One region of the Microbacterium sp. HM-570 genome, then DNA from elsewhere that is predicted to be linked to it. Evidence: predicted binding sites of a transcription regulator. Region 1 holds the regulator's gene; the other holds the start of a gene.
What was found. The regulator HspR, encoded in region 1, represses chaperone genes until heat shock. The targets are predictions, from matches to a motif close to AAGTTGAGTCNNNNNGACTCAACTT.
Positions count from the first base shown of each region.

Region 2: the regulator HspR is predicted to act here: its motif matches at 8,980-9,004, upstream of ACT9TC_RS06635 (Hsp20/alpha crystallin family protein).

Region 1 covers NZ_CM135111.1:1,675,776-1,689,888, reverse strand. Annotated here, with positions in the region: gene dnaK (molecular chaperone DnaK) at 10-1,890, shown strand; gene ACT9TC_RS07985 (nucleotide exchange factor GrpE) at 1,894-2,535, shown strand; gene ACT9TC_RS07980 (DnaJ C-terminal domain-containing protein) at 2,548-3,534, shown strand; gene ACT9TC_RS07975 (heat shock protein transcriptional repressor HspR) at 3,563-4,006, shown strand; gene ACT9TC_RS07970 (GntR family transcriptional regulator) at 4,154-4,840, shown strand; gene ACT9TC_RS07965 (tripartite tricarboxylate transporter substrate binding protein) at 4,920-5,909, shown strand; gene ACT9TC_RS07960 (tripartite tricarboxylate transporter TctB family protein) at 5,967-6,497, shown strand; gene ACT9TC_RS07955 (tripartite tricarboxylate transporter permease) at 6,494-8,179, shown strand; gene ACT9TC_RS07950 (dihydrodipicolinate synthase family protein) at 8,176-9,045, shown strand; gene ACT9TC_RS07945 (FGGY family carbohydrate kinase) at 9,049-10,035, shown strand; gene ACT9TC_RS07940 (fucose isomerase) at 10,060-11,691, shown strand; gene ACT9TC_RS07935 (ribokinase) at 11,712-12,602, shown strand; gene ACT9TC_RS07930 (DUF2252 domain-containing protein) at 12,800-14,113, opposite strand, start outside.
Region 2 covers NZ_CM135111.1:1,392,375-1,406,487, forward strand. Annotated here, with positions in the region: one part of gene ACT9TC_RS06575 (IS3 family transposase) at 1-938, opposite strand, end outside; one part of gene ACT9TC_RS06575 (IS3 family transposase) at 938-1,211, opposite strand; gene ACT9TC_RS06580 (DUF488 domain-containing protein) at 1,302-1,730, shown strand; partial or broken gene ACT9TC_RS06585 (ISL3 family transposase) at 1,778-2,887, shown strand; partial or broken gene ACT9TC_RS06590 (IS982 family transposase) at 2,859-3,020, opposite strand; gene ACT9TC_RS06595 (GNAT family N-acetyltransferase) at 3,182-3,634, opposite strand; gene ACT9TC_RS06600 (hypothetical protein) at 3,642-3,926, opposite strand; gene ACT9TC_RS06605 (organic hydroperoxide resistance protein) at 4,266-4,688, opposite strand; gene ACT9TC_RS06610 (MarR family winged helix-turn-helix transcriptional regulator) at 4,748-5,224, opposite strand; gene ACT9TC_RS06615 (hypothetical protein) at 5,392-5,811, shown strand; gene ACT9TC_RS06620 (DUF2207 family protein) at 6,053-7,324, opposite strand; gene ACT9TC_RS06625 (hypothetical protein) at 7,421-7,879, opposite strand; gene ACT9TC_RS06630 (MarR family winged helix-turn-helix transcriptional regulator) at 7,949-8,383, shown strand; gene ACT9TC_RS06635 (Hsp20/alpha crystallin family protein) at 8,449-8,913, opposite strand; gene ACT9TC_RS06640 (zinc-binding dehydrogenase) at 9,164-10,309, shown strand; gene ACT9TC_RS06645 (CoA-acylating methylmalonate-semialdehyde dehydrogenase) at 10,336-11,829, shown strand; gene glsA (glutaminase A) at 11,830-12,768, opposite strand; gene ACT9TC_RS06655 (hypothetical protein) at 12,884-13,225, shown strand; gene ACT9TC_RS06660 (hypothetical protein) at 13,247-13,468, shown strand; gene ACT9TC_RS06665 (hypothetical protein) at 13,477-13,764, shown strand; gene ACT9TC_RS06670 (DEAD/DEAH box helicase) at 13,839-14,113, shown strand, end outside.

The sequences.
Region 1 (14,113 bases):
GAGACACACATGCCACGTGCAGTTGGAATCGACCTCGGCACGACCAACTCGGTCGTCAGCGTCCTCGAGGGCGGCGAGCCCAAGGTCATCGCAAACGCCGAGGGCTTCCGCACGACCCCCTCAGTCGTCGCATTCACGAAGGACGGCGAGGTGCTCGTCGGCGAGACCGCCAAGCGCCAGGCCGTCACCAACGTCGACCGCACGATCTCGTCCGTCAAGCGCCACATGGGCACCGACTGGACGTTCGACGTCGACGGCAAGAAGTGGACGCCGCAGGAGATCTCGGCGCGCATCCTCGGCAAGCTCAAGCGCGACGCCGAGGAATACCTGGGCGACAGCGTCACCGACGCCGTCATCACCGTTCCCGCGTACTTCAACGATGCCGAGCGCCAGGCGACGAAGGAGGCCGGCGAGATCGCGGGTCTCAACGTCCTGCGCATCATCAACGAGCCCACCGCTGCTGCCCTGGCCTACGGCCTCGACCGCGGCAAGGAAGACGAGCTCATCCTCGTCTTCGACCTCGGTGGCGGCACGTTCGACGTCTCGCTGCTCGAGGTGGGCAAGGACGACGACTTCTCCACGATTCAGGTCCGCTCGACCGCCGGCGACAACCGCCTCGGTGGAGACGACTGGGACCAGCGGGTCGTCGATCACCTGATCAAGCAGTTCAAGGACACCACGGGCGTGGATGTCGCGGGCGACAAGATCGCCCTGCAGCGCCTCAAGGAGGCCGCGGAGCAGGCGAAGAAGGAGCTCTCGAGCTCGAGCTCGACGAGCATCAACCTGCCCTACCTGTCGCTGACCGAGAACGGCCCCGTGTCGCTCTCCGAGACGCTGACACGCGCCAAGTTCGAGGACCTGACGAAGGACCTGCTCGACCGCACCAAGAAGCCGTTCGAGGATGTCATCCGCGAGGCCGGCATCAAGGTTGCGGACATCGACCACGTCGTGCTCGTCGGTGGCTCGACCCGTATGCCCGCCGTTGCCGAACTCGTCAAGCGCGAGGCCGGCAAGGAAGCCAACAAGGGCGTCAACCCGGACGAGGTCGTCGCCGTCGGCGCGGCCCTCCAGGCCGGTGTGCTGAAGGGTGAGCGCAAGGACGTTCTGCTCATCGACGTGACCCCCCTGAGCCTCGGCATCGAGACCAAGGGCGGCATCATGACGAAGCTCATCGAGCGCAACACGGCCATCCCGACCAAGCGCAGCGAGACCTTCACGACGGCCGACGACAACCAGCCGTCCGTGGCGATCCAGGTCTTCCAGGGCGAGCGTGAATTCACACGCGACAACAAGCCGCTCGGAACGTTCGAGCTCACCGGCATCGCTCCGGCTCCCCGCGGCATCCCGCAGGTCGAGGTCACCTTCGACCTGGACGCCAACGGAATCGTGCACGTGTCTGCCAAGGACAAGGGCACCGGCAAGGAGCAGTCGATGACCATCACGGGTGGCTCGTCGCTGCCCAAGGAGGACATCGAGCGCATGGTGCGCGAGGCCGAAGAGCACGCCGCGGAAGACAAGAAGCGCCGCGAGTTCGCCGAGGTCCGCAACCAGGCCGAGACCCTCTCGTACTCGATCGAGAAGCTCATCCAGGACAACGCCGACAAGCTGCCCGAGGACGTCAAGTCGTCGGTGCAGGCCGACGTCGACGCGCTGAAGACGGCTCTTGCGGGCGACGACGACGAGGCTGTGAAGGCCGCGTTCGACACCCTCAACGCCAGCCAGGGCAAGCTCGGCGAAGCGATCTACGCCTCGTCGCAGGCGGCGGGCGATTCGGCGGGCGCAGGGACCGACCCTGACGCGACCGAACCGGGTAACGGCGAGACGCCGAACCCGGAAGAGGACGTCATTGACGCCGAGGTCGTGGACGACGAAGACGAGAAGAAGCAGTAGGACATGACAAACAAGGACGACGAACGCCCCGAGGGGCAGGGCGCCGGTCCTGATGGCACGCAGGGGCCGGAGGAGCAGTCCTCCGGCCCCGTGTCGCAGGACGGGGTGTCGCAGGACGGGGTGTCGCAGGATGGCTCGGACGCCCAGGGTGACGAGCTGACGCTCGACGACATCCTCGGTGCGCCGCAGAACGCGGATGCCGCAGCTCAAGAAGCCGTGCTGGCCGATCTCGAATCGGCCCTATTGGGTGATCTCAAGCGCCTGCAGGCGGAGTACGCCAACTACCGCCGCCGCACGGAAGAACAGCGCGAGCGCGAGATCGAGCGTGCGAAGGGCGAGGCCGCAAAGGGCCTTCTCCCGGTGCTCGATGATCTCGACCGCGCCGCCAAACATGGCGACCTGCAAGAGGGCACACCGTTCTCGGCGATCGGCGAGAAGATCCGCACGGTCGCTGAGCGGCTCGGCGTGACCTCGTTCGGTGTCGCCGGCGAGGCTTTCGACCCGCAGGTGCACGAGGCGATCTTCCAGCAGCCCATCGCGGGAACGGAGGCGCCGACGGTGCTCGAGGTCGTCGAGGTGGGCTACCGTCTCGGCTCGGTTGAACTTCGGCCTGCCAAGGTCGTCGTCGCCGTGCCCGCAGAGTAGACGGAGGCAGCGATGGCTAGCCAGGACTGGTTCGACAAGGACTTCTACAGCGTGCTGGGCGTCCAAAAGGACGTCACGCCCGCCGACCTCAAGAAGGCCTACCGCAAGCTTGCGCGCACGTATCACCCCGACTCCAACCAGGGTGATGTCAAGGCCGAGTCGAAGTTCAAAGAGATCAGCGAGGCGTACTCGGTGCTCTCGGATGCCGGTCAACGCGAGGAGTACGACCAGATCCGCGCTATGGGCTCGGGGGCACGTTTCACCGCTGGCGGTGGCGGCAACCAAGGCTTCGAGGATGTCTTCAGCCGCTTCGGCCAGGGCCGCGGCGGACCCCAGCCCGACTTCGACGACATCTTCTCGATGTTCAACCAGCAGGGCGCGGGCGGGTCGTTCGGATCCGGCCGGTTCGGTCAGACATCCGGCGGTTTCCGTGGCTACGGCGGACCGACGCGTGGCGCGGACATGACGGCGCGGACGACGGTCGACTTCGTCACGGCGACCAAGGGCGAGACCATCACGCTCCAGGGTGAGGACGGCAGCCCCTTCAAGGTCAAGATCCCCGCGGGCGTCGCAGACGGGCAGAAGATCCGTCTGCGCGGACGTGGACGGCCCTCGCCGGATGGCGGCGAGACCGGCGACATCGTCGTGCAGGTCACGGTCCGCCCGCACCCCGTCTTCACGCGCGATGGCCTGAACCTGCGCGTGACCGTGCCGGTGACATTCACCGAGGCGGCGCTCGGCGCAACGATCGAAGTTCCGACGCTCGGTGGCGACCCCGTCAAGCTGCGGGTTGCCCCCGGAACGCCCTCGGGTCGCGTGCTACGCGTCAAGGGGCGTGGCGTGCAGACGCAGAAGGGCACGGGCGATCTGCTCGCCGAGGTGCAGGTGGCTGTTCCCGCGCATCTGGACGACGCGGCTCGCGAGGCACTCGAGCGGTTCCACGAGCTGGAGCCGAAAGAGAACCCGCGTGCCGACCTGATGTCCAAGGCGCGGGGCTGAGAGGCTCGGTGATGGGGTGGTGAGCGGAATGCAGGGCGACGAGGTCGACGAGGATGCGCCGATCTTTGCCATCGCCGTCGCAGCCGAGCTCTCTGCCATGCATCCGCAAACCCTCCGCCAGTACGATCGGCTCGGATTGGTCGTGCCCGCCCGTACGCAGGGCGGTTCGCGGCGCTACTCCATTCGACACGTGCGGGAGCTTCGTGAGGTGGCCCGGTTGTCGGCCGAAGGCATGAGCCTGCCGGCGATCGCCCGCATCTTGCAGCTGGAGAACGAGGTGCGGGCGCTCCGGCGTCACGTACGGGAGCTCGAGCAGCGGGTTCGTGCCGAGCGCGACAACCGCCCTGGGGCCAGGGTTTTCGCCGCCGGAACCGAGGGCGCCGTCGTCACGCTCCGTCACGGCAAGCGGGTCCGCCGAGCCACCGACATCGTCCTCTGGCGTCCCCGGCATCTCCCGGACTCCGGCTCCTGACGTGCGCCGCGAAACTCCACCTATGTCACCTTTGAGGGTGGCAGTTTCAAGACGTATACGACGTTTCGCGGGGCGGGGGCGGCGGACGGCAGGGGCCCGGGACTATCCTGACCGTAATCTGTTGACTGTCAACGAGGAGGTGCCCGCGTGTCGAGACGGGTGGAGCGTGCGGTATCGCTCGGGACGCAGGTGGCCGACATCCTGCGGCAGCGGATCGTGCGCGGCGAGCTCAAGCCGGGTGAACGTTTGACGGAAGAAGCGCTCGCGGAAGAGTTCGATGTCAGCCGGGGGCCGATACGCGACGCCATCACGCAACTGAGTTTCGAGAAGCTGGTCGAGGTTCAACGCCCACGCGGCGTCTACATCGTCGGATTGACGGAAGAGGATGTCGAACAGCTCTACAGCCTGCGCGCCGCGCTGGAGCAGCTGGCCCTGCGTCGGGCCATGCGCGTGGAGGACGATGCGCTATGGCAACAGTCGAGGGACTGCGTGGCCCGCATGAAGGGCGCCGCGGATGACCGCGATGCACCGGAATTCGCGCGCGCCGACCTCGAGTTCCACTCCTATATATACGAGCTCTCCGCCCACCCCCGGCTGCAGGCGGCTTGGCAGCAGTACCTCCCCACGTTCGCGGCGCTGCTCGAGGTGACGATCAACCACGACGAGGATCTTCACGAGTCCGCTGAGGATCACGTGCTGCTCTACGACGTGATGCGCTCGGGAGACATCGAGGCGGCAGCGCGGGTGCTGGAGGCGCATCTCGCCGGCGCAGAGGAGCGGATGTCGCTCGAACTCGCGGCCCGTCGCCCGGCGGTGGAGGTCACAGCTTCGTGAGCATCGTTGACTGTTAACAGTCAACGATGTAGGTTTGGCGAGTCGACAACAACGTCGATCCCGCACCAGAGGAGCAAAGATGCCCCGTCCGCGCATCATCCGAACCGCAGCAGGTTTCGTCGCCCTCGCCCTCGGAGCCGCAAGCCTTGCCGCCTGCACGCCCGTGGCCGATGAGCCCGACGCCGCAGAGTCCGGCGAGACCGTCGAGTCGACATACCCCGAAGGCGACATCCGCCTCATCATCCAGGCCAACCCGGGTGGTGGGTCCGACCTGTCGTCCCGCGCGCTGGCCACCGAGCTGGAGTCCATCCTCGGGGTCAGCGTGATCCCCGAGAACATGCCCGGCGCATCCGGCGCGCTCGCGATGGAGTACGTGGCGGCACAGCCCGCCGACGGCTACACCATCGGTTTCGGGCCGGTCGAGATCGCCATGCTCAACACGACGCAGGGCGCCGACGTGCTTCCCGAGAACTACGACCTGCTGGGCCAGATCATGCTGGCGCCGGGCGTCATCTCGGTCGGTGCCAACAGCGGGATCGAGACGCTCGAAGACCTGATCGCACAGGCCGAGAGCGGTGCGGTCACCGTTGCCAACTCGGGAGCCGGCTCGATCTGGGAGGCGGCGACGCTCGGTCTCGGCGCCCAGACCGGCGCCGAGTTCACGCCCGTGGCCTATGACGGCGGTGCCACCGCCGTCGCCGCAGCAGCGTCGGGAGAAGTCGTGGCAGCGGTCTCGGGCCTCGGCGAGGCCCTCGCGCAGCAGGGTGCCGTGCGCATCCTCGCCGTGATGAACGATGAGCGGCACCCGAGCGTCGAGGACGTTCCGACGGTCGAGGAAGCCATCGGCGAAGAGGTCGAGTTCGGTGGATGGGGCGGAATCTACGCACCCGCGGGCCTGCCCGATGATGTGCGCGAGACCCTCGAAGCCGCAATCGCCGAGGCGGTCGAGAGCGAGGGCTACCAGGAGTTCCAGGCCAGCGCCGGCAACCTCGTCGTCTACCGCGACTCGGCCGAGTTCACGTCCTTCGTCGACGAGCAGTTCGCCCTGTTCCAGGACCTGCTGGGTTGATCCGAACGGGGCGGGAAGGCATCCTTCCCGCCCCGTTCCTTCACGGAGAAGACGATGATGTCCACGACTGACGGCACCGACGTGCCCATCACCCACGACGGGGCACGGCCCGCGCGTTCGCTCGAGATCGCCCTGGCGATCGTGGCCCTCGCGTTCACGGCGACATACCTGTTCCTGTCTACGCGGATCGAGCTTCGCCTGGAGGCTGCCCCGGGCCAGCTCGATGCGCGCTCCTGGCCACTTCTTCTCGGCACCCTCGGCGTGGCGATGTCGGTCGTGCTGCTCGTGATCGCGATCGCCCGCCCCGCGCCATCGCGGGAGGACCTCGAGGTCCGGCGCCCGGGCGGCGTCGTCCGCGTCATCGTCACCTTCGCCATCACCGCGGCGTTCGTCTTCGTGTGGTCCTTGTCATCCATCGTCGCCTTCGGCTACCGGTTCGAGCTCTTCCCGATCGTGACCGCTGTCTACCTGTTCGTGCTCATGCTCGTCTACGGGCAGCGCAAGCGGCTCGGCCTGGTCATCTATCCGCTCGCACTCACCGCGTTCATCTACGTGCTGTTCGGCATGCTCCTGAGGATCCCCCTATGAACCCCTTGGTCGATGGGATCAGCGCGCTGCTGGACATCTCCGTCCTCTTGTACATGCTCGTCGGTCTTCTGCTGGGCTTCATGGTCGGTGCCTTCCCGGGCATCACGGCCACGATGGCGATAGCGCTGGCGGCCGGCTTCACCTTGACGCTCGAGCCCGTGCAGGGCTTGGCGGTGCTGCTGACGATCTATGTCGCCGCGAACTTCGGCGACCGCGTGCCGTCCATCCTGATCAATACGCCGGGCACGCCCGCATCCATCGCCACCACGCTCGACGGATACCCGATGGCCAAGCAGGGCCGCGCAGGGCTCGCCCTGACGATCTCGGCGATCGTGTCGGCGATCGGCATCCTGGCATCCCTCGTGCTCTTCGCCCTGGTAGCCGTGCCCGTCGCGAATTTCGCCCGCGACTACTTCCGCTCGCCTGAGCTGTTCGCGCTCGTCGTCTTCGGCATCGCGATCATGATCGGCATCTCGTCGAAGTCGATGATCAAGGGAATCCTGGCCGGCGCGTTCGGCCTCATGCTCGGCACCGTCGGCACGTACTCGGCGACGGCCGATCAGCGCTTCACCTTCGGCATCCTCGAATTGGTCGAAGGTCTCAACTTCATCGCCGTCATCATCGGACTGTTCGGAATCGCCGAGCTGTTCGACCAGATGCTCACCTACCACCAGAACAAGATCAAGCCGGTTTCGAGTCTGGGCCGCTGGTGGCCCAATCGCGCCGAGCTGAAGCAGACCCGGCGTGCGCTCGGCGTCGGCGGCGCGGTCGGCCTGGGGGTCGGGCTCGTGCCGGCGGCCGGCGGCGATATCGCCGGGCTCATCGGATGGGAACGGGCCCGCAAGGTCTCGAAGCACCCCGAGATGTTCGGCAAGGGATCGATCGAGGGCATCACGGCGTCCGACACGGCCTCGAGTGCCACCCTCGGCGGGTCGCTGACCACGACCATGGCGCTGGGGATCCCCGGCGACTCCGTGATGGCCGTCATGATCGGGTCGATGATCATCTGGGGCATCGCCCCGGGGCCGAACCTCTTCGCCAACCGGCCGGACCTGGTCGTCTCGATCACCGGGATCATGCTCATCGCGACCCTGCTCTCGCTCGCGCTGAGCCTTGTGCGCATGCGCGGCATGGTGAAGCTTCTGGACGTGCCGCACCCGTACCTCTGGAGCGGCATCCTGATCTTCTGCATCATCGGAACCTTCGCGACGTCGAACAGCCTGTCGACGGTCGTCACCATGCTCGTCTTCGGCGTGATCGGGCTGCTCATGAAGCGGATGGCCGTCCCCGCCGGACCCGTCGTCCTCGGACTTCTCCTCGGGCCCCTCGCGGAGGAGAACTTCGCCAGAACCCTCGCGATCCTGCCCACGCGTCCGTTCTTCGAGGTGTTCAGCCCGATCGCGCTCGTCCTGCTCGCGCTCGCCGTGCTGTCGATCGCGGTTCCCGCCATCCGCAACGCCCGCCGGCCCGCCGGAAGCCGCGCGTCACTCGCTGATTCGATTCTGGAAGACGAGGTCGTCGACGATATCGAGCAGAAGCACGCAGCGCTCCAATACCTGCCGGACCCCCGCACCGACACGATCCGCACCCAGGCCGAGCTCGATGAGCTCATGCGCCGACCCAACCGCACGCCGACCTCGACCGTCGAGAACCCGGCAGACGCCCCGAAGGACGAAAAGTGACCCGCCGAGACATCGTGACCGCCGTTCCTACCAGCTTCCACGCCGATGGCGTGCTGGACGTAGATGGAACCCGCTCCATATTCCGGTACGTCGCGCGCTCGGGAAACGAGGGTGCGCTGGTGCTCGGGACGACGGGGGAGTTCCCCGCCATCGATGATGCCGAGTTCGAAACGATCATCGGCCTCGCACTGGACGAGCTCAGCGGATCGATGCGTGTCATCGTGCACGTCGGCCAGCCGAGTGCGTTCGAGGCCGTGCGCCGCGTCCGGATTTCCCAGGCGCTCGGCGCTCGAGAGTTCGCGGCGCTGACGCCGTACTATCTGCCCTCGACAGATGAGGCACAGTTCGAGTACTTCCGCCAGGTCGCGGATGCCGTGGGGAACGGGCAGCTGTATATCTACATCTATCCTGCGCGCAGCGGCAATACCGTCAGCCCCGATCTGCTTCGCAGGCTTGCCGACCTCCCGGCCGTCGTCGGCGCCAAGATCAGCGAGCTCTCACTCGATGACATCGCCGCCTACCGCGCGGCAGTGCCCGCGGACTTCGTGATTTACACGGGAGCCGACAAGGATCTCGTCGCCGCGGGTCAGGTTGGCGCTCAGGGAGTCGTCTCCGGCGTTTCGTCGGTTACCCCCGCTCCGTTTCGCGCACTCGTGGCAGCCGCCGCCTCCGGTGATCCAGAGGCGCTCGCGCGGGCCCAGGCGGACGTCGACGATGTCTGTACCGTCATCGGCGGTGACATGGCCCGCATGAAGGCGGCTTACCGCATTCTCGGTGTGGCCGACGGCACGTGCCGCATGGCTCTCACGGCGCCCGATCAAGCCGCCATCTCCGAGCTTGATCGCGTGCTGACTGCGTACGTCTGAGCGATGGCCACTCGCTGCACGCTCGGGCTCGACATCGGCACGTCGAGCAGCAAAGGAGTTCTTGTCGACTACTCGAGCGGGCGGACCGTTGCGTCGGCAACGGTCGCGCATTCGGTCGAGCGTCCGCGCGCCGGGCACGTCGAGATGGACGGCGGGATTTGGTGGGACGAATTCGTCGAGCTGTCACGGCAGTTGCTGACGGACCCACGGGATGTCGGGATCGTCGCAGTCGGAGTGAGTGGCATGGGTTCCTGTGTTCTCCTCGCCGATCTGACGGGTGAGCCGGTGCGTCCTGCTGCTCTCTACGGCGTCGACACCCGCGCTACGGCTCAGATAAGGCGGATGACCGCGGAGCTGGGGGTGGATGAGGTCAGCCGTGTCGGAGGCTTGACACTCACGACACAGGCAGCGGGCCCCAAGATCGTGTGGGTCTGCGAAGAAGAGCCCGAGGCGTACGCGCGCGCTCGGCAGTTCTTCATGCCGGCCTCGTGGCGGGCGTTTCGCCTCACTGGGAACTACGTGCTCGACCATCAGTCGGCGTCGCAATGCTCGCCCCTGCACGACGTCGAACGCGGGGCGTGGCACGAATCCTGGTGGGATCGGTTCGCGCGGGGAATCGAGCGGCCCGAACTCCTCTGGGCGGGGGACATTGCGCGAAAGGTGACGGAGAATGCCGATATACGTCGCATTGTCGCGGTCGGTGGGGGCACCCAGAGGCGATTCTGGTTGCAGCTGGTATCGGACATGGCCGGACTCATCCAGGAAGTGTCGCGAACGACCGTGGGTGCAAGCTCAGGCGCCGCTTTCCTCGCCGCCTGCGCCCTTGCCGAAGCCGACACCATCCGAATCGAAAACTGGAACCCCGTCGCGGAGGCGATCATCCCGGATACCCGGACCACCGCGTCGCACGATGAGCTCTTCGCACTCTATCTCTGTCTCTATGCCGGGACGAAAGACGTCGCCCATGCACTTGCAGCCCGACAGCAATGACCCGATCTCTCGAAGGAGCCCCCCATGACTTATGCACTTCCCATGACTGCGCCCCGCCCCGCATCCGTGCCGAAGACGGCGTACCTGATTTCGTCCGGCGACCTGCGAGAATCGGCGAACACGGCGGGATGGCCGACGCAGGTAGAGCTCGAAGCGGGCGTGACCGGCGTGCTCGAGCGGCTCGGGTGGACCGTCATCCGGGCAAACGAGGTCGACCCGAAGACGGGCCACGGATTCATCTCGAGCCAGCGCATGGGGCTCGAGGTCTTCAAGAAGATCCCGACCGATGCGCCGCTCGTCGTTGCCGAGGCGGTGTGGCAGTACTCGCATCACGTCCTGGCGGGGCTGCGCACGCACGCCGGTCCCATCCTGACGGTCGCGAATTTCTCGGGCGAATGGCCGGGTCTCGTGGGCTTGCTCGGCCTCAACGCGGGACTCACCAAGATGGGCAAACCCTACTCGACGATATGGTCGGTCGACTTCTCGGACGAGTGGTCCGTGTCAGGCATCCGCGAGTGGACAGAGACCGGTGCGATCACCCACGACGCCTCGCACGTCCGCGACCTGCCCGTGCTCCCGGGGAGCCCCGAAAAGGCGTTGGGCGAGGCGCTCGCCGATCAGTTGCTCGCAGACAAGGCCATCATCGGCGTGTTCGATGAGGGGTGTATGGGCATGTACAACGCGATCTTCGACGACGAGATCCTGAACTCGACGGGCATCTACAAAGAGCGGCTCTCACAGTCGGCGCTGTACGCCGAGATGCTGACCGTGACGGACGCCGAGGCGGATGCTGCATATGACTGGCTGATCGCGGCCGGCATGACCTTCATGTTCGGCGAGGACCCCGCGACTGAGCTCGTGCGCGAGCAGGTGCAGTGGCAGCTGAAGATGTACATCGGGGCGCTGCGCATCGCAGACGACTTCGGCCTTGACGCCGTCGGGATCCAGTATCAGCAGGGGCTCAAGGACCTGACGCCGGCCTCTGACCTGGCGGAGGGGATCCTGAACTCGACCGAACGACCGCCGGTGTTCTCGCGCGACGGTCAGCGTGAACTGTTTGCCGGTCGCGCGTTCCCGCACTTCAACGAGGCTGACGAGGGGGTGGCTGTCGACGCGCTCATCACTGACCGTGTGTGGACGGCGATGGGACTTGTGCCCGACAATACGCTCCACGACGTGCGCTGGGGTGAGGACTTCGATGGCCAGTTCGTCTGGGTGTACGAGATATCGGGATCAGTTCCGGCTTCGCACCTGGGGGGCTGGGATAGGGCCGAGGGCTGGAGGCAGGGTCACGTGTTCTTCCCCGCAGGCGGGGCCACGATCAACGGTGTGAGCAAGCCTGGCGAGGTCGTCCTGTCGAGAGTATTCATCGCCGACGGCATCCTGCAGGTGGATATCTTCCGCGGTACCGTGGTCGAGCTGCCCGCGGATGAGACGAAGCGCCGCAAGTACGCAACGAATCCGGAATGGCCGATTGCGCACGTCGTGCTGCACGACATCACCCGCGATCAGTTCATGGCCCGTCATAAGGCCAACCACGTGCAAGTCGTGTACGCCCCCGACGCCGACACGGCGGACAGGGCACTGATCGCGAAGGCCGCGATGTTCGACCGGATCGGGATCACGGTGAGCCTCTTGGGCTCGGTCCGCATCTGACGCACGGAGAGGTTGAGGGAATGGGCAGAATCGCCGTACTCGGCAGCGCGAACATGGACCTCGTCGTCCGTCAGCCGCGGGCCGTCAGACCGGGCGAGACCATCTTCGGCACCTCCTTCGAGGCAGGGGCCGGAGGGAAGGGGCTGAACCAGGCGATCGCCGCAGTGCGAGCCGGGGCCGAGGTGGCTTTCGTGGGCGCGGTCGGGGACGACTCGTTCGGAGAGCTCCTGCGCGCACGCCTCGCGGGTGACGGCGTCGATACGGTCGCGCTTCGGACGATCGCGGATCCCACCGGTATCGCGGCGATCACCGTGACCGACGACGGCGAGAACGCCATCGTCGTCGTCTCGGGAGCCAACGCGCAGCACGATTTCGACGATCGGGATCGCGCAGTGATCGCGGGTTCGTCGCACCTCGTCGTCCAGTTCGAGCGGCCGGCGGCGCTGCTTCGAGAGGCGCTCGCCTACGCGCGCGAACGAGGGATCACGACCGTGCTGACCCCGGCACCAGCTCGCACCGGCCTAGCTGACCTGGTCGCCCTGGCCGACATCCTCGTTCCCAACGAGGGTGAAGCTATCCTCCTGTCCGGGGAGCCGGATGCAGAGGATGCCGCGATCGCGCTGAGTCAAGCCGGAGGGACGGTCGTCGTCACGCGCGGTTCGCGCGGGGCGGTCGTCGCCCGTGCGGGACGGGTCATCCACACCGTGGCGGCCTACCCCGCCACGGTCGTCGACACGACGGGAGCCGGCGACACGTTCACGGGAGCCCTCGTCGCGTGGCTCGCAGCCGGCGCCGACCTATCCGAAGCGCTGAGCGCCGCCGCGGCCGCGGCCTCCCTGGCAGTCGGGCGACCGGGTGCGGCTGATGCGGCTCCGACCCGCGCGGAGATCCGCGAGATCGTCGCGGGGTGAGCCAACGGCGGCCGCGCGCACGTTCAGGCGAGCGCGCCCAGACGGGGCCCATGGAGCGGAGGTACCCGAAGTTTCGCGGGTCTCGCGCCCCCTTGGGCTCGTAAGACTCCTGGCGGGCGGCGCGAGACTTCACCTATGTCACCTTTGCTGGTGGCGGTTTTCAGTACATAGCTGAAGTTTCGCGCGCTGGGCGGGCCTCAGGACTGGGCGGCGAAGGTCGCGTGGTCATTACGGGACAGCTCCGCGTAGGCGTACGACCAGTCGACGATCGCCTCGGCGACGGCCCGGCCCCCGCCGATGTACCCGGCGACCTCGGGAGCGGCGGGCGACTGGCTGTGCGCGCGGGCCAGCACGATCGCGCACGCCTGCGCGTAGCGACGGAACGGGCGATCCTCGAGAGTCTCGATGTCGATGCCGCCCTTCATGTCGTGGAACTGACGCACGTAATAGTCGTTGCCGTTCGCCCGCAGGTGACCGAGGAACGGGTCGGACACCGCCTGCAGGATGCGTTGCATGGCCACGACGCGCGCGCCCTCGCCGTTCAGGTCGATGTGCTGGGTCAGGCTCGTCGGCTGGTGGATGCCGCCGTACTGGGCCAGGACGCTCGGCCCGGCCTGCTTCGCCTGCAGGAGCAGGACGTTGCCGTCGCCGTCCTGGAACGCCGTCAGGTAGCACCGCGTGCCGACGCTGCCGACGCCCACGACACGGCGGGCCATGTCGGATGCCACGTACTGCTGCACGACCATGCGCACATCGACGTTCGCGGACGCCAGGTAGTCGGCGATGACCCGGTGCAGTCCTTCTTCGATTTCGTCCGAAACGTGCGTCATCGTCGGGGTCTGTTCGACGAAGGTCACTCGCCCGTCGATGACCTCGGTCAGGCGCCGGGCGGCGCGCTCGGACGTGCGCCTCTGGGCGTCGCGGATGGCGGCACGCAGGGCGTTGGCCGACACGGGATCCATCGCGTCGATCCCTGCGGACGCATCGAAGTGCTCGTAGTAGCGGTGCAGGGGGCTGTGCCGACGCCCGGACGAGAGGGACTTGGCGTACCTCTTCACGGTCGCGAGAGCCGTCGCCCGCACGACCGCTTCGTCGCGGCCCGTGTCCTGCCCCGCGATGATGATGCTTGCGACCAGCCGCTTGACGTCCCATTCCCAGGGTGCCCAGGCGGCCTCGTCGAAGTCGTTCAGGTCGAAGACGAGGGTGCGGAGGGGGCTCGCGTAGAAGCCGAAGTTGGCCACGTGTGCGTCACCCGAGGAGCCGACCAGGATCCCCGAGTGCGGGTCGCGCGCCAGGTCCGCCGCCATGACCGCCGCCGCGCCCCGGTAGAAGGCGAAGGGGCTCGCCGCCATCCGTTCGCGTCGAATCGGCACCAGTTCGGGAACGCGGGGTTCGTTCTGCTCCGACAGGATGCCGAGCGGATCGCGACCCGTCGTCGTGAGCGTCGAAAGTGCGGCGCGGGGGATGCGCGAACGTGCGGACCGACCCGCCTGAGCCTGCCTGTCGCGCGA
Region 2 (14,113 bases), 280 kb from region 1:
GCTCGAGTGAAGCCTACGAGTGTTGTACCAGTTGACCCAGCCGGCGGTCGCGAATTCGACGTCTGCGATGGTCCGATACGGCCCGTCGTGGAACACGGTCGTGCGGATGCACTCGGCCTTGTAGAGCCCGTTGATCGTCTCCATCAGCGCGTTATCGAACGCGTCGCCGACGGACCCGATCGAGGGTGCGATGCCATCGAGCGCCAGCTTCTCGGTGTAGGCCAGCGAGACGTATTGAGACCCGGCGTCCGAATGTGCCCGCAGCTGCTCGGGCTGGACCGGGTGCCCATCACGCGCTCGTTCCCAGAGGGCCATGCGCAGCGGGATCATCACCAGCTCGACGTGCTTGGTGGTCTGTGCGTGCCAGGCCACGATGCGTTGCGAGTAGACATCGACGATGAAGGCGACGTAGACCCAGCCCGCCCAGGTGCGGCAATAGGTGAAGTCCATCACCCAGGTGTGATCCGGCCGGGGCGCGGTGAAGTCGCGGTTCAGCAGGTCGCCGGCACGGACCCCGTCCTTGGCGGGGATCGTAGTGCGGGTGCCCTTGTCGCGACGGATTCCCGACAGCCCGAGCGAGCGCATGGCCCGGTCGACCGCGCCTCGCGACGCGCCGGGGATCGACGTGCGGCGGATCAGCGCGGTCATCTTCCGCCGCCCGTAGAGGCCCTCGGGAGTCAGCACGCGACGCATCGTCCCGTTGCGTTCGACAATGGTCCATGCCGCGGCGCGGACAGCGTCCTGGACCTGCGCGTCCGTGATCGTCCGCACTGCGACGATGCCTTGCCGGTGGGCTCGGTAGGTGCGCGCGGCGATCTTCACGCCCTGCGCTTGCAGGACCCGGATGATCGACTCGACCGCGTGACCTTCGGCTCTCATCGTGTCAATGAAGCCCAGCATCAACGGTTGCGGGGGTCGAGTTCCCCCGCGAAGAAAGTCGTCGCAGCTCTCAGGATCGCGACATCCTCCCGCAGACGACTGTTCTCGGCCTTGAGCCGCTTGATCTCGGCATGCTCGACGCTGGTGATCCCGTCGCGGGTGCCGTCGTCGATATCGGCTTGCAGCACCCACCGGCGCACCGACTCGTGGCCCACGCCGACCTGGCGGGCAACGGCCGCTGACGCGGCCGTCAACGAGGGATACTCCGAACGATGCTCACGCACCAGCCGGACAGCGCGCTCACGCAGGGCAGGATCGATCTTCTTCGGCATGACATACATCCTTCCAACTCAAAAGGATGCGGCATCAAACCTGGGGCGCTTCAACGCGCGCGTTCCCGATCAACCGGAAAGGAGCACCGCGTGATCGGTGTCGGATACGAAGGAATCAGCGTCGACCAGTTGGTTGAGCAACTCAACTCGGACAATGTCGAGGTGCTGGTCGACATTCGATTGACCCCCCTGTCTCGTAAGCCTGGGCTGTCCAAGCGCGCACTGTCGGAGGCGATGTCGGCCGCAGGCATCCGTTACATCCACGACCGTCGGCTCGGCAATCCGAAGGAGAATCGTCCCGCCTACGCCGACGCCGCGTCAGACGAGGGCATCGCGGCGCGCGTGAGCTACTGCGAAATGATCAGCAGCGGTGACGGCGCCGCGGCGGTGCTCGAGCTGGCAGCTCTAGCCGAGCGTCACACCGTTGCCGTGCTGTGCTACGAAGCGGACGAATCGCACTGCCACCGCCAGCAGGTCATCACCGCAGTGTCGGACGTCCAGTCATCAGTGCTCGTCTAGGTCGAACAGACCGACGCGCGTAGCGATGCCTTCCGGCGGGTAATACACCGTTCGGGCACCGTCCCACGACACTTCTGGTGCGGGTGCGCCGGTATCGCTGTGAGCACTGCTGTCGAACGTGGCGGGAGGACACGACGAAGGCTGCGCCCCGGCGGGCGAAGATCTCTCGAGGCGGGCTCACGTGGGCGCTGACCGGGATCGTGATCGATCACCTGACCGTCTCCCGTGCTGCGGCAGGGCTGGGGGTGTCGTGGCATACGGCGAACTCCGCGATCATCGCCGAGGGCAAGCGTCGTCTCATCGATGACCCTCACCGGTTCGACGGGGTTACCACCATCGGTGTCGACGAGCACGTCTGGCGACACACCCGGCTCGGCGACAAGTACGTGACCGTGATCATCGACCTCACCCCGACACGGAACAGGACCGGTCCCGCCAGGCTGTTGGACATGGTCGAGGGACGCTCGAAGGCCGTGTTCAAGCAGTGGCTCGCCGGCCGCCCGAAGGCCTGGCGCGACGGCGTCGATGTGGTCGCGATGGACGGGTTCACCGGGTTCAAGACCGCCGCAGCGGAAGAACTCCCCGACGCGGTCCCGGTGATGGACCCGTTCCACGTCGTCCGCCTCGCCGGCGACGCCCTCGACCGGTGCCGGCAACGCGTCCAACAGGCCACCCTCGGCCACCGCGGCCGCGCCGGCGACCCGCTCTACACGGCCCGACGCACCCTGCACACCGGCGCGAACCTGCTCACCGAGAAGCAACGCGCGCGCTTGGAGGCGTTGTTCGCTGGCGATGAGCACGTCGAGGTCGAAGCGACCTGGGGCATCTACCAACGCATGATCGCCGCCTACCGAGAACCCGACAAGACCAAGGGGAAGACCATGATGCAAGCAGTCATCGACTCCGTCACCAGCAGCGTCCCCCCAGCCCTCGTCGAGATCCGTCGCCTCGGCCGGACCCTGAAACAACGAGCGGTCGACGTGCTCGCGTTCTTCGACCGACCCGGCACTTCGAACGGACCCACTGAGGCCATCAACGGCCGCCTCGAACACCTCCGCGGCTCCGCCCTCGGCTTCCGCAACCTCACCAACTACATCGCGAGATCGCTCCTCGAGTCCGGAGGATTCAGACCCCAACTACACCCTCGATTGCGATGAGCCGCAATTCCGCGTCGTTGAGGGCGGGTTTGCGGCCCGGGTGGTGATCGCGGGTGAAGCCGATCGCGGGCAGGATCCGGTCATCGAGGTGGACGTAGAGTGTGATCAGGAGGGTGTTGAGTTCAGTTTTCACACACCGGGGTTAACACCCTCCGCCTGCGATTAACAGCATCCACGCCGACCCAGCCAAACGGACTCACTCATTTAGGTCTGCGGCCGTCAACACGCCCACACTGCTAGGGCGCGACCGGCCACCTCGCCCTAACACCGAGATGCCGAAGCAACACCGGAGAGTCAGAGGGTGAGGGCCATGGACCGAACGTCGGGCCTGTCGCCCATGGGCAGGTGCTGGAACCCGGCTCGCTCATAAATTACAACGGCCGGCGCGTTGTCGGCGATCACGTTCAGCGCGATCCGCCTCGCGCCGAACGACCGAGCACTCTCTACAGCCAAGCCCACCAACGCGCCGCCGTAGCCGCGACCGCGCTTGGCGGGATCGACAATCACTCTGCCGATCCGCGCCGTCTCGTCAGCCAGCGACAGGTCGAAGTGTCCGATCAGAAGCGACCCATCGTCGACCATCACAAACGCGATTACGTCACCAGTCACGGTCATGGCTGCCAGCTGATCCACTGTCAGCGGCCACACCAACCGGGATCCCGTGAAGAGGTACAGCGCCCTCGCCTCGGGAATCCAACCGATCACCGTCGAAATGTCGACATCCGCGCGCTGCCGGAGGCTCAGCATGACGTCCTCATTCAGAGACCTCAATCACGATCCTGCTGCCAGCCTCGATGACACCCGGCCCCTTGTCGGGCGTCGGCGCCGGGGCGGGAATCTCCTGCTCGGCCTCCCACTCGATCCGCGCGTTATGAGCAGACGGGTGAAAGAGTTCGTCGAATCCGAGCAAACCCGCAGATGAGGGTGCCGTGGCATCGCCAGCATGATGGCGCCGGCGTGTTGCGATTCCCACCACCCCAAAGACGATCGGGATGGCGAGCACGATCCCGATTGCACCCCACCCGAGGAATTCGCTCATACGCCCCAGGGTAGAAGCAGCATCCTTGCTGCAACTCCACCGCGGGACGGATCCGCTGACAAGATTCCTGGCCGCACCAAACATCCGTGCAGCCACTGACAAGCTGCGTGGCAGCGCTGACAGTGCGCATGACCACCGACAGCCGCAGAAAAAATCACAAAAAGATAACGACGAACCCTTGCTCGCCGTTACCTCGCCGTTATAGAGTTCACGCACGGAAGTTGTTTGCTGTGGCAGCTCCCGACATGTGATTGCAGGACACTCTTGGTGCAAGGGACAAGGGCCGGTCAGAAGCCTCTCTGACCGGCCCTTCACCGTGTGTGCGGCAAGCCGCGGGGATCAGTCCTCAACGACCCGGACGACGACCTCGATGTTGCCCCGCGTCACGTTCGAATACGGGCAGACCAGGTGCGCGGCATCGGCCAGAGACTGTGCCTGTTCGGCGGGAACGTCGGGAATAACGACCTCGAGTTCGACCGACAGGCCGAACCCGCCCTGGCCGTTCGATCCGATTCCTACGCGCGCGCCGACACTCGTGTCGTGCAGCGCAACCTTCTGGCTGCGCGCGACGCTCAGCAGAGCGCTGTGGAAGCACGCCGCGTAGCCCGCGGCGAAGAGCAGTTCGGGGTTGAGCGCGTCGCCGGAGCCGCCCATCTCTTTCGGCACGCGGACGTCGACGTCGAGCAGCCCGCCGACCGTTGCGACATGGCCGTTGCGGCCATCGCCGGTTGCGAGGGCTTCTGCGGTGTAGAGCGTTTCCATGGCGGAGCTTCCTTCTTCGTTGTGTGACGATCGGGTGGACGTTTGGTTTGGCAGCGGCTCTACGCGGATGCAGCGGCGATAGATGCATCCACGGCATCCGTGTACGCATGCAGATCGGCGAGCAACGCGCGCGCGGCGGCGGGTGAAACGGCGAGGCAACGGCGGATCTCGTCGCTCACGTGAGCAAGCTCGTCGCGGAGCGCATGCCCCTGAGCGGTCAGATGGATCGACACGACGCGCGCGTCATCGCTCGAGCGTGTGCGAGCGACGTGACCGAGCTTCTCGAGCCGCGAGAGCAGGGGCGAAAGAGTTCCCGAATCGAGCGCCAGGTCGCCCCCGAGCTCGCCGACTGTGCGCGGCTCGTGCTCCCACAGCTCGACCAGAACGAGGTACTGCGGATACGTCAGCCCCCACGGCTTCAGGATGCGTCGGTAGGCCTGGGTCGTCGCACGGCTGGCCGCATAGAGCGAGAAGCACAGCATGTCATCGATGATCCGGCGATCGGCGTTCTGCGATGCGGTCATATGCAGAAGCATTGCACGCAATTTAGTTGTGCACAACTTATAACTCATTGATCGTGCCGTCAGGGGACGACCACGTGCGCCCATCCGCAGACCGATCCCAGCCGAGTCATCCTCACGACTGAGGCCGGGTCATCCCTTCGCCGGACGACCCCCGTGCACGGGATTCGTAGCGTGGAAGCATGAACACAACTTCCCCTGCCCCGGGCCTCGCGGCCCTCGGCTTGGTCTCCATCGTCCTGATCCTCGGCGGCTGCACGGCATACGACGCAGCGGCACACGGCAGCGTCGAGACCAACTTCACGAACGCGACGGAGTTTGCACGGGAGCACTCCGGCATCGCGAGCTGGCTTCCCGCCGACGCACAAGCGATCACGGCGGTGGATTCCACCCGGGCGGAGAACACCATGACGGTCCGCTACGACTCCGCGACCGAGCCGGAGGGCTGCGAAGCGGTCCCGCGCACGTCCTCGCCGACCATGGACGTCGAGAGCGACATCGATGTGTATTCGATCGATTCGGTACTGCTGTGCGATGACTGGGCCATCGCTCACGAGGGCAATCAGTGGCTTGCCTGGACGCCCGCGACCGAAGCTGAGTGACGACGCCCCATGGGGACCATCACGACGGGCAGCGCCTGAGGACGTGTCAGGAAATCACAGAAACATAACGACAATCCTTGCCCATCGTTACCTCGCCGTTATAGAGTGCAAGCACGGAAGTTGTTTGCTGTGGCAGCTCCCGACATGTGATTGCAGGACACTCTTGGTGCAAGGGACAAGGGCCGGTCAGAAGCTTCTCTGACCGGCCCTTACTCTTGCGCGGAGCTCACACCGGAGGCGACTACACCCCGCCGCCGCCACCTCCGCCACCGCCACCGCCCGCGGAACCGCCGCCGGATGACCCACCCGAGGTCGACGCCGTTGACGAGCTCGTCGACAGGGAAGAGATGCTCGATGAGAAGGCAGCCGCGCTGAACGCACTCGTGCCGTAGTACCAACCGGGCGTCGAGTCGCCGTAGTAGACGACGATGTGTTCGGCCCACTTCTTCTCCTGACCGAACACCACCGCGTAGGGCAACAGGCGCTCGTACAGCCTGATCATCTGGCGCGGATCGTCGACGGCGATCGACGAGCGCTCGGCGCCGCGCGGAGACTGCAGCATCCGGATGCGGTCCGCCTCCGCCCACTCGATGAACAACTTCACTCCGGCGAGGTGGTCGCGCAGCTCAGCCCCGCGCGATGTCAGCGGACGGCGCGAGACCAGCACGCCCGCCGTGATCGCGAGAATGGGCGCCGCGATGAGCAGCGGAACAGACCATGCGGGTGTGATCCCGCCCTCGAGACCCACAACGCCCAGAATCACGGACGCGACCGCCGCGAGCACTCCGACGAGGATTGGCCGAGCTCGCACAATTCCCGGCACCTCACGGCGCACACCCATCGCCGCGAGCGTCGCATCCGCCTCCTTCAGGATCTTCTGCGCCGTTCGCGAAACCCGAGCGTCACTCTTGCCGAGCGTGAACGTCGTCTGCCCGTCGGGGAACATCCCGTCGAGCAGCTCCCGGCCGTTCTCGTCGGCCCGCGAACGGTCCACCAGTTCGAGTTCGAACGTCTGACTGCCCCACTTGCGCTCGCCCTCGACGATTCGAATCGAGCCCGCGATCGCCTGCTCCAGCACCTCCGCCGGAATGCCCTTCGTCGGCGCACCCCACAGCACCGCCGACTCGAGCGCGTCGAGCCCCGGCGGCGGGTCGTACTCGGCGATCACCGTCGGGCGGCCCGGCTCATCACGCAGCCGACGCCGCCGGATGACCGCGGCCCAGACCACGGCCAGCACAGCGACGAGCGTCGCCCCGCCCTGCAACCATCCGACCGGCGAAGCAAAGGGAGACGAATCGAACGGGACGAAGGTGCCCGGTTCGAAGGCCACCGCGATCGTCATCGTCTGCCGCGGCGCCAACGGTGCCGCGCGAGCCGTAACCACGGCTCCGGCCGAGTCGGTCGCCATCAGGATCTCGCAGCGACCCGTCGAGCCGGTCGAGCCCTGATAACACGCGACGTCGCCGGTAGCCGCTGGGGCCAGGTCACCGTCGAGCATCAGGCGCGCAGCCACTCGGTCGAACGATTGTGCCCATTCCTCGCCGTTGACATCCCAGTACAGCTCATCGGTAGCGGTGTCGTCGAGGCCCCGCGTGACGTTCTGCAGGTCCTACGTGAAGACATAGGTCTGCGCGCCGTGCATGTAGTCGTCCGCTCGCGAGGTCACGATGAGGAAGTCGTCTTCGTCGTCGGTCTCGACGGGCCTCTCGGCACCTGCCTCGTCCGTCACCGAAACGAGAGAGGGGAAGAGGGGCGTGTTCAGATAGCTGTTGGGGATCAGCCGCCGCATGCCTCGGTTCTGGTCGGACTCGGGGAAGACGGCGACGAAGGTTTCGACCACCCGCATCCGGCTGGTGCCGTCTTCGACCCGCGTCAGCGTGTATTCGACGTCGAGGCTCGCAAACGAGAAGTCGTCGACGTCGCCCGGAACGGCTGCGGCATGACCCGGTCCCACGCCCCGTTCGGCCGCGGATGCGGATGCGACACCGCCACCTACGCCCAGAGCGACGACCAACGACACCGCGATCGATATCGCGACGATCAGTCCCGTTCGAAGCAATGCACGCATGGGCCCAGCCTAGACACGGGCACTCCGCGACCCGCCCGCCACCGGCCGTAGGCAAGTAGCCTGTACGGCATGACGAACCGCCGCCTCGCCGTTGAAGCGTGGGAGAGTCTGTTCCGCGCGCAGCACGAGGTGTTCACCGAGATCAGCAGCGACTTCCGCGGCACCGGCCTCGAACAGGGCGAGTACGACGTGCTGCTGACCGTGACACGCGGACCCGAGATGACCGCGCGACTGCGCGATGTGACCGCACGGATGCTCGTCAGCCAGCCGTCCGTCTCTCGCCTCGTCGACCGCATGGTGGTCCGCGGCCTGGTCACCAAATGCGCCGACCCCGATGACGGTCGCGGTGCGCTCGTCCGCGCGACCGAGGCGGGTGCGGCCGCTTTTCGCGCCGTCGCGACGCAGCACGCACGCACGATCGCCGAGCGGATGTCCCGGCTCAGCGACGACGAACTCGAAGCGCTCCGCGGCCTGACGGCGAAACTGCGCGAAACGACCGACTGAGCACGCCGCAAACGACGGATGCCGCACCCCGGAGGGCGCGGCATCCGTTGTACACGCGGTTCTGACTACTGCTCGATGAGCTGCGGCCCCGAGGAGTCAGCTCCCGACTCGCGCGCTGCGATGACGGAAGCATCGGCATCCGTCGCCACCTCGATCTTGCGTGGCTTGGCGCGCTCGCTGACGGGGATCGTCACCGACAGCACGCCGTTGTTGTAGCTCGCAGAGATGCGGTCGGTGTCGACTCCCTGACCGAGGTTGAGCTGCCGCAAAAAGCTCGCCGCTTCACGCTCGCGGGTGATCCACTTGACGCCGTCGCCGGCCGCAAGGGTGCGCTCGGCGCGGATCGTCAACAGTTGGCCGTCGACGTCGATGTCCACCGACCCCGGGTCGATCCCGGGCAGATCGGCGGTCAGCACGTAGTGGTCGCCATCGCGGTAGAGGTCCATCGGCATGCGGCGGGGGCCTCGCCGCGCATCCAGAAGGCTCGTCGCGAGGCGGTCGAGGTCGCGGAACGGGTCGTATGTCGCCATGGTGGTGTCCTTCCTTGTTGCGCCGGATTCGCGTCCGGCAATGAACGGGTTCGATATGGAGTTGATGAGTTGAGCCGACTCGACTCAACAATCACAGATTAGCACTCGACGTATGAGAGTGCCAATAATTCGATCCCGCACCGCGGACGTTTTCATCCAGCGACAACCGCACCGACGTCCCTTGCCGGGCCCGTGGTGAACTTGCCATGCTTGCGAACACGAGCCCTGAACGATGACGTCGAGGATCACCATGACTGCCACAGCGCCCCGAACGATGAATGCCGCCGTGCTGCGCGCGGATGGACCGGGGCTCGAGATCCTCGAGGTTCCCCGCCCCGTGCCGCGGGCGGGAGAGGCGCTCGTCAAGGTCATCGCGTGCGGCGTGTGCCACACCGACCTGCACGTCATGAGGGGCGAGGTGCGCTTTCCCCGGCCGGCGGTGATGGGCCACGAGATCAGCGGCACGCTCGTCGCGTTCGGTGACGACACTCCCCCGACCACGGGACTCGCGATCGGCGACACGGTCATCGGGGCCTTCATCATGCCCTGCGGCGACTGCCCCGCCTGCTCCCGCGGGCGTGACGACCTGTGCGCGGAGTTCTTCGGGCAGAACCGCCTGAACGGCACGCTGTACGACGGCGAGAGCCGCCTCTCGATGCCGGATGGCTCCTTCCTCGCCATGTACTCGATGGGCGGGCTTGCCGAATACGCCGTCGTGCCGATCACCGCGCTGACGCGATTGCCGGACGACCTCGACCCCGTCACATCCGCCGTCCTCGGATGCGCCGCCTTCACCGCGTACGGTGCCGTGCACCGCGCGGGCGATGTCCGACCGGGCGAAGCGGTCGCGATCGTCGCGGTCGGCGGCGTGGGCAGCGGAGTCGTTCAGATGGCCCGCGCCGCGGGCGCCGACCCGATCATCGCGATCGACGTCGCCGACGACAAACTCGAGGCCGCCATGGCCCTCGGCGCGACGCACACGGTCAACTCGCGCGAGACCGATGCCGCCACCGCCGTCCGCGAGATCACCGGCGGTCTGGGTCATGGTCTGGGTGTCGACGTCGCCTTCGAGGCGCTCGGTCACCCCGCCACTTTCCGACAGGCGATCGGCTTGCTCGCCGACGGGGGCCGGATGGTCGCGATCGGCATCGCGGCCGGCGACGCGGCCGCCGAGGTCGAGATCACCCCCCTCGTTCGCCGCGGCTACACGATCACCGGATCGTTCGGTGCGCGCACGCGCGAGGACCTGCCCGCGGTCGTCGACATTGCCGAGGCCGGCGGGTTCGACACCGCACGCCTTGTCACGCGCCGCTACACCCTCGACAATGCAGATGCCGCGTATCAGGCACTCGCCCGGGGCGAGATCACCGGACGCGCCGTCGTCGTCATGGACTGACCCGATCTACGAACGAAACGAGAACAATGACCACGCGCATCCCGCACTGGATCAATGGCGAGCGCCACGACTCCGATGACCGCCGACTCGGCACGGTTTACGACCCCGCCACGGGCGAGCAGAGCGGCGCCGTCGTGCTGGCCGAGCCCGCCGACGTGGACGCTGCCGTGGCGGCCGCAACGACCGCATTCCCCGCCTGGCGAGACACATCGATCGCGCGCCGCCAGGCCATCCTGTTCCGGTTCCGCGAACTGCTGGAGCAGCGCAAGCCCGAACTGGCAGAGCTCATCACGGCCGAGCACGGCAAGGTCGTCTCGGACGCCCTGGGCGAGATCGCCCGCGGCCAGGAGGTGCTCGAGTTCGCCCTCGGCTTCGCCGACATCCTGAAGGGCGACTACTCGGTGAACGCCTCGACGGGCGTCGACGTCTACTCCTTCCGCCAGCCCATCGGTGTCGCGGCGATCATCAGCCCCTTCAACTTCCCGGCCATGGTGCCGATGTGGTTCTTCCCCATCGCCCTGGCATCGGGGAACACCGTCGTCCTCAAGCCGAGCGAGAAGGACCCGTCCGCCGCGATGTGGATGGCGGAGCTTCTGACCGAGGCCGGGCTACCCGACGGGGTGTTCAACGTGGTGCACGGCGACAAGGTCGCGGTCGATGCACTGCTGGAGCATCCGGATGTCGCGTCCATCTCGTTCGTCGGGTCCACCCCGATCGCGCGCTACATCTACGAAACGGCCGCGCGCCACGGCAAGCGCGTGCAGTCGCTCGGCGGCGCGAAGAACCACATGCTCGTGCTGCCCGACGCCGACCTCGACCTCGTCGCCGATGCGGCGGTCAACGCGGGCTTCGGTTCAGCCGGCGAGCGCTGCATGGCCATCTCGGTCGTCGTCGCAGTCGAGCCGGTTGCCGATGAGCTCATCGCGAAGATCAGCGAGCGGATGGCCGGGCTCCGCATCGGCGACGGGCGCCGCGGCTGCGACATGGGCCCCCTTGTCACCCGCGAGCACCGCGACAAGGTGGCCGGGTACATCGACGTGGCGGCGAGCGACGGCGCCGAGATCGTGGTGGACGGTCGGGGTGTCGTTCCCGACGGAGCGCCCGGCGGTTTCTGGCTCGGCCCCACCCTGCTGGATCGGGTTCCGACCACATCGGCTGCCTACATCGAGGAGATCTTCGGGCCGGTGCTGTCGATCGTGCGCGTCGCGACCTACGAAGAGGGCGTCGAGCTGATCAACTCGGGCGCGTTCGGCAACGGTACGGCGATCTTCACGAACGACGGTGGTGCCGCCCGGCGCTTCCAGTACGAGATCCAGGTCGGGATGATCGGGGTCAACGTGCCAATTCCGGTACCGGTCGCGTACCACTCGTTCGGCGGCTGGAAGGCCTCCGCGTTCGGGGATTCGAAGGCCTACGGCCGACAGGGATTCCACTTCTTCACGCGAGAGAAGGCGGTTACGGCACGCTGGCTGGACCCGAGCCACGGCGGCATCAACCTGGGGTTCCCGCAGAACACCTGATCAGTCGCCGAGCGACCCGAACACGTGCAGGTCGAGCTCGGCGCTCAGCAGGTCGCAGGCCTTGCTGCCGCGGACGCTCGTCCCCTGCTCGTCGAGGGGCGGGCTGATGACCGCGGCGCCGAGGGTCTCGGGCACCGAAAGCACGATCGCGCCCGAGACGCTCGACTTCGCGGGGATACCGACCCGGCGCATCCATCGTCCCGATCCGTCGTACACACCGCACGTGGCCATGACCGACACGACATCGCGCGCGACTGCGGCGGGGACGACGCGCTTGCCGGTGACCGGGTTCACTCCGCCGAACGCGAGCGTCGCACCCATCACGGCGAGCGCTTCGGCGTCGACGAGCACGGCGCATGCCCGCGCGTAGACCGCGACGGCGTCGTCGGCGGTGATCCGTAGGGTGCCCTCCGAACGCATCAAGTGCGCGAGTGCATGGTTTCGGTCCCCGAGCAGGTGCTCGTTTCGGGCGACATCCTCGTCGACGGTGAGCTCGCGCCCGGCGAATGCCGACAGACCGCGCAGGATGCGTTCGTTCCGCCCCTCGACACCGTCACCATCGACGACCGCAGCGGTCAGCAGGGCACCCGCGTTGACCATGGGGTTCGGGGGACGCCCCGTACCGCTCTCGAGCTTGATCGCATCGAACGCCTCGCCCGTCGGCTCGATCCCGATCCGGTCGAGCACGTCACCGTCGGTGTCGAGCAGGGCGAGGGCGAAGAGAAACGGCTTGACGGCGGACTGCACGCTGAACGCGACGTCCGCCTGCTCGGTCGTACGGACGGATCCGTCCGGCAGCACGATCGCGATGCCCAGCAGCTCCGGGTCGGCCTCGGCGAGCTGAGGGATGCTGTCATCCAACGCACCACCACTCTCACGTATGACACGGTCGCGCAGGTCCTTGAGGTCGTAGGTGCGGGCGTCGCGACGTGAAGGCATAGCTCCCAGACTGTCACGCGTCGCTCCGGCCATGGCCGCTACCGCCTGCGTGTGTTCCCCGCTGCCTGTGTCAAGTCCCGCGACACGAATCACCGGTCCTTGCAGAATGGAACGTGTGAAACGCATCTCATTTGCCGACCGTACGATCCTCATCGACGACGAGACGTCCGACTGCCTGATCGAGTACGCGGCGCTACTGGGTGCCGAGCAGTCGGCCGACACCGTTCGTATCTGCGGAATCGGTCAGGACGGCGATGATGTCGAGGCGGACTTCGTCCTCAACGCCGCATCCAACCTCATAGCCGAGTCGACGCATTCCGCCCTGCAACCGCCGGCGAACCCCGAAGCGATCTCGTACATGCGCGAGAAGATCAATCTGCTTCGAGTCGGGCCCAGGGCACAGCCGGCCGAGCCCGAAGAGATCCCCCACGGCGTCCCCGGCATCGACGAGATCTAGCCCACCCCTTACGCTCGGGACGTGACACGCATCCAGCGGATACTGCGCCCGGCAACGCACGATGCGCCCGCGTTCCGTCTCGCGTACACGAGGTCGGGGCCACGAACGGATACTCCGCTCGTCGTCATTCCGGGGGGCCCGGGGCTGGCGTCGATCCAGCCGTATCGAGCCCTGCGGCGACGGGCGGCCCGCGGCGGCCTCGACGTCATCATGCGGCGATCAGCTACTTTCCGCTCGGTCTGAGCTGTGCGGTGATCGGGTTCACGACGTTGCCCATCATGTACATGACGGGGCGCGTGACCGCAGGGCTGACCGAGCACATCGGTTTGCGCATCGCCGCTTACGTCGTGTTCCTGATCGCGCTGGTCGGCCCGTTCCTCGTCCTCACCTGGACCTGGTCCCGGTTTCCGACCCTCTCGGGTCGTGTCACCGAGCTGTACGCACGCCTCACGCACGGCGACTATCGGTGGGCGTCGGCCGCGCTGCTCGGGGCCGGGGGGCTGGTCTTCATCGGTTTGGCCGTGTTCGCTGCCCGCTAGCGTGGCGGTCCCCGGGCGCACGCGTGCGATGCGCCAAGTCGCGGCGGAACCGTTGGGGGACTACCGTCGAAACCATGGTCGACCTGAACGAGAACGACACCGTCGAGGCAGAGCCTGCCCGTCCGGAGCCCACATTTGCCGACCTCGGTCTCGACGACGCGGTCATGAAGGCGTTGAAGGATGTCGGGTACGAGACGCCCTCCGCCATCCAGGCCGCCACGATCCCCCCGCTCCTCGCGGGCCGCGACGTCGTCGGCCTCGCTCAGACCGGAACCGGAAAGACCGCTGCGTTCGCCCTGCCGATCCTGTCTCGACTGGATCTCTCGCAGAAGACTCCGCAGGCCCTCGT